2 regions of the Pseudomonas sp. GW460-LB5 genome follow, and region 2 is predicted to be linked to the other one. Evidence: predicted binding sites of a transcription regulator. Region 2 holds the regulator's gene; the other holds the start of a gene.
What was found. Region 2 encodes sigma-54, which starts transcription at its own class of promoters, with help from an activator protein. Its sites were predicted from a motif close to ANTGGCATNNANNTTGCTNT; they were not measured.

Region 1 (7,821 bases), on a different contig from region 2:
ATGCCCAGGGCGATCGCCCGGCGCTGGCCTTTCCTACCGCCAGTGGCAAGGCGCGTTTCTTCGCCAGGCCCTGGTTGCCGGCAGCAGAATTGCCGGATGACGACTACCCCATGGTGCTGAACACCGGCCGTGTGCAGCACCAGTGGCACACCCTGACCAAGACCGGCAAGGTGCCGGCGCTGAACAAGCTGGAGCCTGGCCCTTTCGTCGAGGTCCACCCCGACGACGCCGCACGCCTGGGCATAGCTGAAAAAGACCAGGTCGCCATCCGCTCGCGGCGCGGGCAAGCCGTGCTACCGGTGCGAATCAGCGACCGGGTGCTGCCAGGCAACTGCTTTGCGCCGTTTCACTGGAACGACCTGGTCGGTGAGCAACTGGCAATCAATGCCGTGACCTGCGATGCGGTCGATCCACTGTCGCTACAGCCGGCTTTCAAATACTGCGCCGTCGCCCTGCAGCGGGTCGCCGGCGAGCGTATCGACGCCCTTGAGCTGCACACTGCCATTCTGGAGCCAGTCCGCATGCCCACTGCCACCCTGTCCCGTCTGCTTGGCCTGGACACCCTGCCAGCCCCGGTGCTGGCAGAAGAAGAGCGCCATTACCTGCAGGGTTTCCTGCTGGGCCTGGAGCAGGCCCGCGCCGAGGGCGTGCCAAGCCTGCCGGCCAGTGCGCCACTGGCAGGCAACCGCCGGCTGTTTATCGACGGCTTGCTGGCCGGGCTGTTCGCTCAGCCGGCGGCGCTGCCCGTTGCAGCGTTGGTGGCCCCACCGCACCAAGTGTTGTGGGCCTCGCAGACCGGTAACGGCGAGCTGCTGGCCGAGCGTTGTGCCGAACACCTGCGCGGTGCCGGCTTTGATGTGCAGCTCAGTTGCATGGAGGCGGTCAGCCCAAGCCAACTGCAGGGCGCGGCCAGCGTGGTGCTGATCACCAGCACCTTTGGCGATGGTGACGCGCCCGACAGCGCGGCGGCATTCTGGCAGGCCTTGCAGGGCGAGGAGGGCGCCTGTTATGCCGAGCTGCCCTATGCCGTGCTGGCCTTGGGCGACTCCAGTTACGACCAGTTCTGCGGCTTTGGCCGCAAGCTTGACCAACGCCTGGCCGAACTGGGTGGGCGTCGCCTGCTGCAACGGGTGGACTGCGAGCCGGACTTTGACGCAGCGTTCGCGGGGTGGCTAGAAGCCTTGCTGCCCACGCTGGGCAGTGCCGCTGCACCGCAGCCGGCGAGCCACCCCGTACCCATGCCGGCCTACAGCAAACAGCAACCTTGGGCTGCCACCTTGCTGGAAAACCACCTGCTCAACGGCCCCGGTGCCAGCAAGGAAACTCGGCAACTGGTGTTCGACCTGAGCGGTAGCGGCTTCAGGTATGCCCCCGGCGATGCCCTGGGCGTGTGGCCGCGCAATTGCCCGGCCCTGGTCGACGAACTGCTGGCGCTGATGCAGCTCGATGGCCAGACGCTGGTCGAGCTCAAGGGCCAGCCTGCCATGCCCCTGGCCGCAGCCCTGCAAACGCACCTGGAGATCGCCAAGGTCACCGGTCAGCAACTGCAGGCCTTCGCTGGCAGTAGCCCGGACCTGCAGCGCCTGCTGCGGCCGGAGTGCAAGGCCGAGCTGCAGGACTGGCTGCGCGGCCGGCAGTTGGCCGATGTGCTGCGCGCCTTTCCCCAACAGCTGCCGCTGGCCGACTGGCTTGGCCTGCTCAAGCCCTTGCAGCCGCGTCTTTACTCGATCAGCTCCAGCCCGTTGGCCCATCCGGGCCAGGTTCACCTGACCGTCTCCACCGTGCGTTACGGCGAGCGCAAGGGGGTGTGTTCGGCCTTCCTCGCCGACCGTGCGCAAGCGTTGAAGGTGGCCATTTTCCCGCAGGTATCTAAGCACTTCCGGTTGCCCGAGGACGACAGCGTGCCGGTGATCATGGTTGGCCCAGGTACCGGCGTTGCACCGTTCCGGGCGTTTCTTGAAGAACGGGAGGCGCGGGGCGCAAAAGGGGGGAATTGGCTGTTCTTTGGTGAGCAGTACGCCGCTACCGACTTCTATTACCGCGAACAGTTGCAAGCTTGGGAGAAAGCAGGGCACTTGCGGCTCGACACGGCGTTCTCGCGGGATCAGGCGCATAAGGTCTATGTGCAGCAGCGCATGCTCGAACAGGGCGCCCAGCTGTGGCAGTGGTTGGAGGCGGGGGCGTATTTCTATGTGTGTGGCGATGCGCAGCGCATGGCCAAGGATGTAGATGCGGCGTTGCGCACGGTTGTGGCTGAGCATGGCGGGATGGATGAGGCGCAGACGGCTGCCTATGTCAAAGGGTTGAGCAAGGCCAAGCGTTATCGGCGGGATGTGTACTGAGTGCACCGGGATGGGCTGATGTGCACCCCGGTTGTGCATTTTGATCGCCTGTGGGGCCCCTTCGCAGCACAAGGCTGCTCCTACAGGGATCGCGTGCTCCTGTAGGAGCAGCCTTGTGCTGCGAAGAGGCCGGTACAGGCAAAGCAATTGGCACATTCCCTGCTTTAACTCCACTACAACAAGCCCCACTGATCAACGGCGATCAACCTGGGGGCACACCGTGATGAATACAGGCAAAGGCGCCTGGAGCTTCGGCTCCAGGCGCTTTTTTTTTGATCGAGGATCGGCTTATGAAGGCAACAGCGAGCAGCGGGCAACGAGAGCGACTGGTCATCGTCGGCAACGGCATGGTCGGCCACCATTGCGTCGAACAACTGGTCAGCCGCGGCGCCCTGCAGCGCTTCGAGGTGCGGGTGTTCGGCGAAGAGCGCCAACGTGCCTACGACCGTGTGCACCTTTCCGAGTACTTCGGCGGCAGCTGTGCCGAGACCCTGGCCCTGTGCGAACACGAGTTCTACCCCGCCAACGGCGTGCACTTGCACCTCGGTGAGGCCGTGCTGGAAATCGACCGTGAGCGCTGCGAGGTCGTCACCGCCGAGGGGCGCTATGGCTACGACCAACTGGTCCTTGCCACCGGCTCCTACCCGTTCGTGCCGCCGATCGAAGGCTCCAGTGGCTATGCCCGCCTGGTCTACCGTACCCTCGACGACCTCGATGGCATTCGCGCCGCAGCCGCTGGTGCCCGCCGTGGCGTGGTGGTCGGTGGTGGCCTGCTGGGCCTGGAGGCCGCCAATGCGCTCAAGTCGCTAGGCCTGGAAGCCCACGTGGTGGAATTTGCCCCACGGCTGATGCCGGTTCAGCTGGACGGCGAGGGCGGTGCCGCGCTCAAGGCACAGATCGAAGCGCTGGGCGTTGGCGTGCACCTGTCGCGCGCCACCCAGTCGATCAGCACCGGTGAAGCATTCCGCTACCGCATGAACTTCGACGGTGGCGAGCACCTGGAAACCGACCTGATCGTGTTCTCCGCCGGTATCCGCCCACAGGATGCCCTGGGCCGTGGCTGCGGCCTGGATATCGCTGTGCGCGGTGGCGTGGTAATCGACAACCACTGCCGCAGCAGCGACCCGCGCATCTTCGCCATTGGCGAGTGCGCGTCCTGGAACGGCAGCGTGTTCGGCCTGGTCGCCCCCGGCTACAGCATGGCGCGCAACCTGGCCGCATTACTGATGGGGGAGGCGGCGGTAGCGTTCACCGGCGCGGACATGTCGACCAAACTCAAGCTGCTGGGCGTGGATGTCGGCTCGATCGGCGATGCCCATGGCGCCACCGCCGGTTCACGCAGCTACCGCTTCATCGACGAAGCCAACAGCGCCTACCGCCGGCTGGTGGTGGACGCCAGCGGCAAGCACGTGCTCGGCGCGGTGCTGGTCGGCGACAACACGTATTACGACACCCTCTTGCAGTACGCCCAGAACGGTATTGCCCTGCCAGCCGACCCTGCAGCGCTGATCCTGCCCCAAGGCGGTGGTGCACCGGCCCTTGGCGCCGATGCGCTGCCCGATAGCGCAACCATCTGCTCGTGCCACAACGTCAGCAAGGGCGCGGTGTGCGCGGCCATCGACAGCGGCTGCAGCGACCTTGCTGCGGTCAAAGGCTGCACCAAGGCCGCCAGCGGCTGTGGTGGTTGCGCGGCCTTGCTCAAGCAAGTGTTCGAGCACGAGCTGACCGCCCGCGGCGTAGCGGTGGACAAAAGCCTGTGCGAGCATTTTACCTACACCCGTCAGGAACTGTACGGGCTGGTGCGGGTGGAGGGCATCCGCACCTACAGCGAGCTGCTCGAACGCCACGGCAAGGGCCACGTTGGCTGTGACATCTGCAAGCCGGCGGTGGGCAACATCCTCGCCTCGTGCTGGAACCAGCCGATCATGGACCCCGCGCTGGTGCCGTTGCAGGATACCAACGACACCTTCATGGCCAATATGCAGAAGAACGGCACCTACTCGGTAGTGCCGCGCATTCCCGGGGGTGAAATCACCCCCGACAAGCTCATCGTCATCGGCCAGGTGGCCAAAAAGTATGACCTGTACACCAAGATCACCGGCGGTCAGCGCATTGACCTGTTCGGTGCCCAGTTGCACGAACTGCCGCTGATCTGGGGCGAGCTGATCGACGCAGGCTTCGAAACCGGCCATGCCTACGGCAAGTCGACCCGCACGGTGAAATCCTGCGTGGGCAGCACCTGGTGCCGTTACGGCGTGCAGGACAGCGTTGCCATGGCCCTGCGCCTGGAAGACCGCTACAAGGGCCTGCGCAGCCCGCACAAGCTCAAGTTTGCAGTGTCGGGCTGCACCCGCGAATGCGCCGAGGCGCAGAGCAAGGACATCGGCGTGATCGCCACCGACAAGGGCTGGAACCTGTACGTGTGTGGCAACGGCGGTATGCGCCCACGGCATGCCGAACTGTTTGCCACCGACCTGGACGACGAAACCCTGGTGCGGCTGATCGACCGCGTGTTGATGTTTTACATCCGCACGGCCGACAAGCTGCAGCGCACCTCGGTGTGGCGCGAAAACCTGGATGGCGGGCTGGGCTACCTGAAGCAGGTGATCATCGACGACAGCCTGGGCCTGGCCAGCGAGCTGGAAGCGCAGATGCAGCATGTGGTCGACCAGTACGAGTGCGAATGGGCCAACGCGCTCAACGACCCGGAGAAGCTCAAGCGCTTTCGCACTTTCGTCAATGACCGGCGTGCCGACCCCGACGTGCACTTTGTGCGCGAACGCGAACAACGCCGGCCCGCTGCACCGCTGCACCTCATTGCTACTGTCGAGGAGGCTGTCTGATGAACCTGTCCAATGCTGCTGTGAAAACCCACGCGAACTGGCAAGCGGTGTGCCTGGCACAAGACCTGGTGCCCGACTCTGGGGTGGTAGTGTGGCTGGACGGGGCCCAAGTGGCGCTGTTCTACCTGCCGGGGCAGGCGCAGCCGCTGTATGCGGTGGACAACCGTGACCCGCGGTCCGGTGCCAACATCATCGGCCGCGGGCTGGTGGGCAGTGTGCAGGGCGAGCTGGTGGTCGCAGCGCCGTTGTACAAGCAGCATTTCAGCCTGCAGACCGGGGAGTGCCTGGAGGATGGCGGGCAGAGGTTGCGGGTGTGGCCGGTGCGCTTGAACGGTGAGGCTGTGGAGTTGGCGGTGGGCTGAGAGGTTGCGGGGGCTCGGCAGTTGTTCGCCGTTGCATTTTCGTCGCCTGGGAAATCGAGCGCCGCGCGGGCGGCGCTCGGTCTCCCAGGCGATGAAGATCCTGATGCGGTAAGCTTTAAACCATGAACCTCGACACCCGCATCAAATACCGCCACCTGCTGTGCTTCCTGGAGATTGCCCGGCAGGGCAGCCTGGCCAGGGCTGCCGACGTGCTCGCCATCAGTCAGCCGGCCATCTCCAAGACCCTCAAGGAACTCGAAGACCTGCTGGAAGCGCGCCTGTTCGCGCGTAGCCGGCAGGGCGTCGAGCTTACCCCGGCCGGGACCCGTTTCATGCGTTATGCCGGGCCCAGCGTGCAAGCCCTGCGCGATGGCGTCAGCAGCCTGCGCGGTGAAGCGCGGGCGCCGTCGCAGGTGCGTATTGGCGTGCTGTCGACGGTCGAGGGCCTGCTCATGCCCGAAGTGCTGTGCCGCATGCACCAGCGCCATGAAGCGCTGGTCATCAGCGTGGCCACCGGGGTCAGCGCGCAGCTGCTCGGTCAACTGCGCCTGGGCGAGCTGGAACTGGTGGTCGGGCGTATGACTGACAGCCCGCAGATCCAGGGGCTGTCGTTCGAACACCTGTACAGCGAGTCGATGAGCCTGGTGGTGCGCCCGGGCCACCCGCTGCTGGCCAGCACGCCCGTCGAGCGGGGGCAGGTCGGGCGTTACCCGCTCGTGCTGCCGCCCGCCGGGACCACCATCCGCCAGCACGCCGACAGCCTGTTTGTGCAATGCGGCATCCAGATGCCGGCGCAGCGCCTGGAGACCTTGTCGCTGGCCTTGAGCCGGCGTTACGTGCTGGGCAGTGATGGCCTGTGGGTGGCACCGCGCGATGCCGTGCTGCTCGACCTGCGCCGAGGCGAGCTGGTCGAGCTTGACCTGGGCGTGCGCGAGCCCGGCGGCTCGGTTGGCATCTGCCGCAATGCGGCCTTGCCGCAGAGCCTGCCGGGGCAGTGGGTATGCGAGGTGCTGCGTGAGGTGGCGGCGCAATATCGGGAGCAGTCGTATCCGTGAGCATCGTGGCCGTTGAGCGTTTCCAGCTGAGAAACGCTCGCACGGATCACCCCGGTAGCAATCACGTAGCCCGCAAGGAGACCGCGATCACACAAGGCACTGTGGAGCCTCGGTCCTCTTCGTCACGGCCACTGAGCAACAGGCGTTGGTTAGGTGTATCGAGGGCGATCGACCCCGTCGATGTATAGAAGCCGTCCTCGGGTAGATGAGCGCCGAACGTGCCATAACCGTGAGGAGGGACGAAGGTGGTGTCAAATTTGCCGTCCGAGGTGAAGCGAAAGGCAAGAGAGTGGGTGTAGAACATGCCATAGCCGACCAGGCCGCTCGCTACCTCGACGCCTGCGTACCAGCCTCCGGGGCGGTCGAATACCAAAACGTTGCCGTCATTGAACTCTTTGGCTGGCTTGCCGGAATAGTCGATGCGGTAAACAGTCGGGTGGCTGATATCTGCATCGAGGGAGTAAAGTTCGCCATAAAAACTGAAGCGTTGAGAGAGGGCATCCACTGAAAAGCCATTGTTGATCACCCAAGGGTCCGACCAATGCTGGCCATGATCGCCAAAGGCATCATCCATTTTTCCGTCGAGGGTCAAGGCCGTAGTGACGCTGTACGCATCGCCGTTGCGCATCAGGTACAGGGGTAGTAGCAGACGCTCCGGGCCAGAGGGGAGCGTGAAACTGGCAATACCATCGATGATGTGATCCTGGGCATTTGGAATCAGCTTGAGCACATCAAGGACGCCATCAGTCGCAAAACGCTTCCATAGCGCGCCTTCGAGGTCGAGCGCGATCACCACCGGTTCGAACATCTGAGGCCCGCGACGCAACCCGCTGGCGAAAATTCGATCTTTCGCCAGTGCCACGTGTTCAAGCAGCAGCTCTTCTTTGATCACATCACGAATATCTACGAATCCTTTGCCTTGGCCAAATGTGAGGTCCGGTTCCCCCGAGGCAGTCAATTTCCAGAGGTGACTTGTTGATTCACCCTCCACGCCCTCCACGAGGGCAATGATCAGTAAATTCCCTGCAGCATCTTCAACGAGGCCGCTCAGCCTGCTGTAGGCAGCTTTTGGTACCTGATTGAAATCGAAGACGCCATCGCCATGGAAGCCGCTATCCAACCCCCCGTGTTCATTCAAGCACGCCACGAAGACCTTGAACTCATCGGTATTGGGGTTGCTACTCCTACCCATTACATAACTGCGCCCACGGCGTGTCCT
Region 2 (7,821 bases):
GCCAACGACCACGTCAACTGTGGCCAGAGCAGCAACGACATCATCCCCACCACCATTCATGTCAGTGCTGCACTGGCCTTGCACGAGCAACTGCTGCCGGCGCTGAGCCACCTGGTACAGGTGATCGAGACCAAGTCGGCGCAAGTGCATCAGTATGTGAAAACGGGTCGCACCCACTTGATGGACGCCATGCCGGTACGCATGAGCCAAGTGCTGGACGGCTGGGCGGCGCAGATCAACGGTGCCAAGGGGCACATCGAAGCCACCTTGCCAAGCCTGCAGGCGCTGGCCCAGGGCGGTACCGCCGTGGGTACCGGCATCAATGCCCACCCTCAGTTCGCTGCCGGCTTTGCCCGGCAGCTCAGCGGCCTGACCCAGGTCGAGTTTACCCCGGGGCAGAACCTGTTCGCCCTGATCGGCTCGCAGGACACCGCCGTGGCGCTGTCTGGCCAGCTCAAGACCACGGCCGTGGCACTGATGAAGATCGCCAACGACCTGCGCTGGATGAACTCCGGCCCACTGGCCGGCCTGGGCGAAATCGAGCTGCAAGGCTTGCAGCCGGGCTCTTCGATCATGCCTGGTAAGGTCAACCCGGTGATCCCGGAGGCCACTGCCATGGTTGCTGCCCAGGTGATCGGTAACGACGCGACCATCGCGGTTGCTGGCCAGTCCGGCAATTTCGAGCTGAACGTGATGCTGCCGGTGATCGCCCGCAACCTGTTGGAGAGCATCGAGCTGATGGCCAACGTCAGCCGCTTGCTGGCCGACAAGGCCATCGCCAGCTTCAAGGTCAACGAGGACAAGCTCAAGGAAGCCCTGGCGCGCAACCCGATCCTGGTCACTGCGCTGAACCCGATCATTGGTTACCTCAAGGCCGCCGAAATCGCCAAGACCGCCTACAAGCAGGGCCGCCCGATCATCGAGGTGGCGTTGGCGCACACCGATCTTTCGCGTGACCAGCTGCAAGCGCTGCTGGACCCGGAAAAGCTCACTGCCGGCGGTATCTGACCCTGCGTCACCGCCTTAGCGCCATCAGCGCGGAGTAGCAATGCCATGCAGCACTGGAAACGCACGACCGAAACAGCCAACCGCCTGTTCGACCAAGGCGAGCTGGTAGACGCCCGGGAACATTACCTGCAGGCACTGGCGCTGGCACAGGTGCTGTTCGAGCGCTGGCATGACGTTGACGAAGCGGTGGCCGCGTTGGTCATCGCCCACCACAACCTGGCTGACCTGCACCTGCGCCTGAATCAGCCGCACGAAAGCGCCGACTACCTGTGCGCCGCCCACCAGCGGCTGCTGCAGGCCAGCCAGGAGGCGCGTTTGCCCCAGGCTCTGCGTGACGCGGCCCTGCGCCACAGTGGGAGAACCTATACCGAACTGCTGAGCTTCATCGCCGAGTACGGTCAGTACCCACGTACCGAGCGCCTGCTCCACCGCCACAATGCCGGGGGCAGCGAGATCGCTGCCCGGCCGGACGTGGCGCCCAGAACCCATGCCTACGGAATTCACTGACATGCCCCATACCTTGCCTGCTTTGCCTTACGCCTACGATGCACTGGAGCCGCACATCGACGCCCAGACCATGGAGATCCACCACAGCAAGCACCATCAGACCTACGTCAATGGCCTCAATGCCGCCATCGAAGGCACCGAGTGGGCCGAGTGGCCCGTGGAAAAGCTGGTCGGTGCGGTCAAGCAACTGCCGGAAAACCTGCGGGGTGCGGTGACCAACCATGGCGGCGGCCACGCCAACCACAGCCTGTTCTGGACCGTAATGTCACCGCAGGGGGGCGGCGAGCCGCAGGGCCAGCTGGCGCAGGCCATCTCGTCGCAACTGGGCGGTTTCGACGCCTTCAAGGACGCCTTCACCAAAGCGGCGCTGACCCGTTTCGGCAGTGGCTGGGCGTGGCTCAGCGTGACGCCGCAGAAAACCCTGGTGGTGGAAAGCAGCGGTAACCAGGACAGCCCGCTGATGCACGGCAATACGCCAGTTCTTGGTCTGGACGTGTGGGAGCATGCCTATTACCTGAAGTATCAGAACCGTCGTCCGGAATACATCGGTGCTTTCTACAACGTCATTGACTGGGCGGAAGTGGAACGTCGTTATGTTGAAGCCCTGAAGTGAGCCGGACCGGTATGCGCTCTGAAGTGATGTCTGTCAGCAGTGTGCGCCTGTTTCGTCTGGCGCTTGGGACTTTGCTGTTGCTGACCGGCACCGCGCTGCTGGTCGCGCGCGGCCTTGCGTGGCTGGACCTGGAGCCACGCATGTTGCGCGCCCTGGAGGGCGGCGCATTATGCGCACTGGGGACGGCGCTGGGGGCGGTACCGGTACTGGTCATTCGCAACATGCCGGTGGCGCTGGCCGACACGCTGCTGGGCTTCGGCGCAGGCGTGATGCTGGCAGCCACCGCATTTTCCCTGATCATTCCGGGCCTGGACGCGGCCCGGTCCGTAGGTTTCAGCCCATGGGCCGCCGGTGGCCTGATCAGCTTTGGCTTGTTGTTCGGTGCGCTGTGCCTGTTTCTGGTTGACCTCAAGGTGTCTGGCGCCTCGCCAGAAGCACTGGTCGGCACTGGCAACCAGCCGGTGATTGCTGCGCGTATCTGGCTGTTTGTCATTGCCATCGTTGCGCACAACATCCCCGAAGGCATGGCCATCGGTGTGTCGGCAGGTGGGGGCATGGCCGACGCCGACAGCCTGGCCATGGGCATTGCGTTGCAGGATGTGCCCGAGGGACTGGTGATTGCGCTGGTGTTGGCCGGGGCGGGCATGTCGCGTTTCAACGCTTTTCTGATTGGCGCTGCGTCAGGCTTGGTCGAGCCGCTGGCCGCAGTGATCTGTGCCTGGTTGGTGAACATCGCCGAACTGCTGTTGCCGCTGGGCCTTGCCTGCGCGGCAGGGGCGATGCTGCTGGTGGTGACCCAGGAGATCATCCCGGAATCGCGCAGTAACGGCCATCATCGTCTGGCCAGCCTGGGGCTGTGCATCGGGTTTTGCCTGATGATGGTGATGGACACCGCGCTGTCCTGATTCATGATCAGGTTTACGCGTTCCTAGCAGGACCGTGCAGGCTTCTATTCGCCTTCGTCGAAGAAGTTGTTGATCAGCTCGACCAACGCATTCATCGCCTCGTTGTCCTGCTCGCCTTCGGTATGCAGGTGCACCTGGGTGCCTTTGCCGGCTGCCAGCATCATCACCGCCATGATGCTCTTGCCGTCCACCAGCGTGTCCGGCGCGCGCCCAACGCGCACCTGGCAGGGATAACGGCCAGCCACGCCGACGAACTTGGCTGCCGCCCGGGCATGCAGGCCCAGCTTGTTGATAATGGTGATTTCGCGGGCGGGCATCGTGGGGCGGATCCTTGGGCTAGAGGTCGCGGTGGCGGACCTGGACGTTTTTCAGGGATTGCTGCAGCAACTGGCCAAGGCGCTCGGTTATGTACACCGAGCGGTGGTGGCCGCCGGTGCAGCCGATGGCAATGGTAACGTAGGCACGGTTGCTGGCGGCGAAGCGGGGGAGCCACTTGAGCAGGTAGCTGGAAATGTCGCTGAACATGTCTTCGACATCTGGCTGTGCGCCCAGGTAGTCGATGACCGGTTGCTCGAGGCCGGAGTGTTCGCGCAGTTCAGGCTTCCAGTAAGGGTTGGGCAGGCAGCGCACATCGAACACCAGGTCCGCATCGACCGGCATGCCCCGCTTGAAACCGAACGACTCGACAAGGAACGCGGTGCCAGGCTCGGGCTGGTTGAGCAGGCGCAGCTTGATCGAATCACGCAGTTGATACAGGTTCAGGTTGGTGGTGTCGATCTTCAGGTCAGCCAGGTCGGCGATCGGCCCCAAAAGCTCGCTCTCGACGCGGATCGCCTCGGCCAGCGAGCGGTTGGCATTGGTCAATGGGTGGCGTCGGCGGGTTTCCGAAAAGCGCTTGAGCAGCATGCCTTCGTCGGCATCCAGGAACAGCACATCACACTGGATATTGCGCGCGCGGGCTTCTTCGAGCAATTCGGGGAAGCGCGTCAGGTGGCTGGGCAGGTTACGTGCGTCGATCGACACTGCAACCTTCGGTTGCAGCAGTTCGGTGTTGATCAGCGCCTCTTCCGCCAGCTCCGGCAAGAGCGCGGCGGGCAGGTTGTCAATGCAGTAGAAACCATTGTCTTCCAGGACATCGAGGGCGGTACTCTTGCCGGAGCCGGACCGGCCGCTGACAATGATCAAGCGCATGTTCAGTGCTCGTTCTGTTCGTCCAGGACTACCTGGAAGAGGGCCTCGTTACTGCTGGCGCTACGCAAGCGATCACGAACTTCCTTGCGATCAAGCATGCTGGCAATCTGGCGCAGCAGTTCCAGGTGGGCATCGGTAGCGGCTTCAGGCACCAGCAAGACGAACAGCAGGTCCACGGGCGCGCCATCGATGGCGTCGTATTCGATTGGGGCGTCCAGGTGCAGCAGGGCACTGACCGGTGCGGAGCAACCTTCAAGCCGGCAGTGAGGGATGGCGATGCCATTGCCGAAACCGGTCGAGCCGAGTTTTTCGCGGGCGACCAGTTTTTCGAAGACGTCTTGCATCTCCAGTTCTGGCACTTGATCGGCGATGAGGTTCGCAACCGTTTCCAAGGCGCGCTTTTTACTGCCGCCCGGCACGTTCACGAGGGAACGGCCGGGGGTCAGGATGGTTTCAAGTCGGATCATGGATGAGGGGGATCAGCGGGCAGCTGCACCTTGCAGCAGGCTTTGCTGTTTTTCCTTGTGTTTTTTCAGTTGGCGGTCGAGCTTGTCGGCCAAGGCGTCGATGGCTGCATACATGTCTTGGTCTTCGGCATTGGCAACCACTTCACCGCCAGGAATCTGCAGGGTCGCTTCGACCTTCTGCTGCAGCTTCTCGACTTTCATGATGACCTGCACGTTGGTGATCTTGTCGAAGTGACTTTCCACGCGGGCGAGCTTTTCAAGCACATAATCGCGCAGTGGCTGGGTGACTTCTACATGCTGTCCACTGATATTGACTTGCATACAGCTTCTCCTTTATTGCCCGTGCATAAAGAGGCAGGTCTTGCACCTGCCCCACAAACGCTGTGGCGCATCTCAGGGGCTACATCAGTCGCTTGCGTTCGCTCGACGGTGCTATGCCGAGCGACTCGCGGTACTTGGCGACGGTGCGACGGGCTACCTGGATGCCTTGTGCCTCCAGTAAACCAGCGATCTTGCTGTCACTCAATGGCTTTTTCTGATTTTCCGCTGCAACCAGTTTTTTGATGATCGCGCGGATCGCTGTAGACGAGCATTCTCCGCCTTCGGAGGTGCTGACGTGGCTGGAGAAAAAGTATTTCAGTTCGTAGATGCCACGCGGGGTGTGCATGTATTTTTGCGTGGTAACCCGAGAGATGGTCGACTCATGCATCCCCACCGCTTCGGCGATGTCATGCAGCACCAGCGGCTTCATTGCTTCATCACCATGGTCGAGGAAACCGCGCTGGTGCTCGACGATCTGCGTGGCAACCTTCATCAGGGTTTCGTTGCGGCTTTGCAGGCTCTTGATGAACCAGCGCGCTTCCTGCAACTGGTTGCGCATGAAGGTGTTGTCGGCACTGGTGTCGGCGCGGCGCACGAAGCCTGCGTATTGCGGGTTGACCCGCAGGCGCGGGATGGCTTCCTGGTTCAGCTCCACCAGCCAGCGGTCGCTGTCTTTGCGCACGATGACGTCGGGCACCACGTACTCGGGTTCGCTGGACTCGATCTGTGAGCCAGGGCGCGGGTTGAGGCTTTGTACCAGCTCGATGACCTGGCGCAGCTCGTCTTCCTTGATTTTCATGCGCCGCATCAGCTGGCTATAGTCGCGGCTGCCGAGCAGGTCGATGAAATCGGTGACCAAGCGCTTGGCTTCGGTCATCCACGGAGTGTTGGCAGGCAGCTGGCGCAGTTGCAGCAGCAGGCATTCACCCAGGTTACGGGCGCCGACGCCGGCCGGTTCGAACTGCTGGATACGGTGCAGCACCGCTTCGACCTCGTCCAGCTCGATATCCAGCTCCGGGTCGAAACCGGCGCAGATTTCCTCAAGGGTGTCTTCCAGGTAGCCCTGGCCGTTGATGCTGTCGATGAGGGTAACGGCGATCAGGCGGTCGGTGTCGGACATCGGCGCCAGGTTCAGTTGCCACAGCAGGTGGCTTTGCAGGCTTTCGCCGGCCGATGTGCGGGTGGTGAAGTCCCACTCATCGTCATCGTTGCTCGGCAGGCTGCTGGCGCTGGTCTGGTAGATGTCTTCCCAGGCGGTATCGACCGGAAGCTCGTTGGGGATCCGCTCGCCCCACTCGCCATCTTCCAGGTTGTCGGCACTGACGGTGCTTTCCTGAAAGCTGTTGTCCTGGGCTTCGGCTGCCGGCTTGTTCTCGGCGTTGTCCGCCATCGGGTCGCTGTTGTCGAAGTCCTCGCCGTCTTCCTGACGTTCGAGCATCGGGTTCGACTCCAGCGCTTCCTGGATTTCCTGTTGGAGGTCCAGGGTGGAAAGCTGGAGCAGACGGATGGCCTGTTGCAACTGCGGTGTCATCGTCAGTTGCTGGCCCATTTTTAGGACGAGCGATGGTTTCATGGCTGGGGCTTAATACCTTGTTCGCCGGCGCGCATGCGCCATCCACTACACGAGGGCGCCGGGGCGCCAGATCAAGCAAGTTTTATGCCTTAAATTGTAGCGTTTGCCTAGAGCACTGTAACAACTTTACCCGCGGTTTCACGGCTATGTGCCAGTGCTCCAGGCGCATCCCCTGGGTCAGAGCCGGAACTCGTGGCCCAGGTAAACCTCTTTGACCAGGTCGTTGGCCAGGATGGTCTCGGCATCGCCTTCAGCGATCAGCCGGCCATCATTGACGATATAGGCGGTCTCGCAGATATCCAGCGTCTCGCGCACGTTGTGGTCGGTAATCAGCACACCGATGCCCTTGGCCTTGAGGTGGTGGATGATCTGCTTGATGTCACCAACCGAGATCGGGTCGACACCGGCGAAGGGTTCGTCCAGCAGGATGAACTTGGGTGCGGTTGCCAGGGCGCGGGCAATCTCGACGCGGCGGCGTTCACCACCGGAAAGGCTCATGCCGAGGTTGTCGCGAATATGGCTGATGTGGAACTCCTGCAGCAGGCTTTCCAGCTCTTTGCGGCGGCCGTCGCGGTCGAGGTCCTTGCGGGTCTCGAGAATGGCCATGATGTTGTCGGCCACCGACAGTTTACGGAAGATCGAGGCTTCCTGCGGCAAGTAGCCGATGCCGGCACGGGCGCGGCCGTGCATGGGCTGGTGGCTGACATCGAGGTTGTCGATGAGCACGCGCCCCTGCTCGGCCTGGACCAGCCCGACAATCATGTAGAAGCAGGTGGTCTTGCCGGCGCCGTTGGGGCCGAGCAGGCCGACGATCTGGCCACTGTCGATCGACAGACTGACATCACGTACGACCTGCCGCCCCTTGTAGCTCTTGGCCAGATGCTGGGCTTTGAGGGTTGCCATTTACTCGGCCTTCTTCTTGGGCTGGATCACCATGTCGATGCGCTGACGTGGCTGGGTCACGTTGCCACCACGACCGGCGGTCGCCACCTGGGACTTGGTGTTGTAGACGATCTTCTCGCCTTCGGTCGTGTTGCCCTCGTTTTCGACCTTGGCGCGGTCGGTGAGGATCACGGTGTCTTTCTGCGCCTGGTACTGGATTGTCACTGCCCAGCCTTTCATCTTGTCTGGCTTGGCAGCGCTCTGTTGTTGCTCGAAGTAGGCCAGGTTGCCGACCGAGGTGACTACATCGATGTCGCCGTTGGCGGCGCGGGTCATGGTCACGGTGTTGCCTTT

Region 1: a site for sigma-54 is predicted at 2,489-2,508, ahead of nirB (nitrite reductase large subunit NirB). Genes of this name have one in related genera too.

What each region holds. Positions count from the first base shown of each region.
Region 1 covers NZ_JBWKXT010000051.1:20,044-27,864, reverse strand. Annotated here, with positions in the region: gene AC07XM_RS24310 (bifunctional nitrate reductase/sulfite reductase flavoprotein subunit alpha) at 1-2,342, shown strand, start outside; gene nirB (nitrite reductase large subunit NirB) at 2,633-5,185, shown strand; gene nirD (nitrite reductase small subunit NirD) at 5,185-5,547, shown strand; gene pcaQ (pca operon transcription factor PcaQ) at 5,670-6,602, shown strand; gene AC07XM_RS24290 (hypothetical protein) at 6,664-7,821, opposite strand, start outside.
Region 2 covers NZ_JBWKXT010000026.1:21,844-29,664, forward strand. Annotated here, with positions in the region: gene AC07XM_RS16675 (class II fumarate hydratase) at 1-1,008, shown strand, start outside; gene AC07XM_RS16680 (DUF2753 family protein) at 1,054-1,515, shown strand; gene AC07XM_RS16685 (superoxide dismutase) at 1,517-2,128, shown strand; gene AC07XM_RS16690 (ZIP family metal transporter) at 2,140-3,033, shown strand; gene AC07XM_RS16695 (HPr family phosphocarrier protein) at 3,078-3,350, opposite strand; gene rapZ (RNase adapter RapZ) at 3,370-4,224, opposite strand; gene ptsN (PTS IIA-like nitrogen regulatory protein PtsN) at 4,227-4,691, opposite strand; gene hpf (ribosome hibernation-promoting factor, HPF/YfiA family) at 4,704-5,012, opposite strand; gene AC07XM_RS16715 (RNA polymerase factor sigma-54) at 5,092-6,585, opposite strand; gene lptB (LPS export ABC transporter ATP-binding protein) at 6,763-7,488, opposite strand; gene lptA (lipopolysaccharide transport periplasmic protein LptA) at 7,489-7,821, opposite strand, start outside.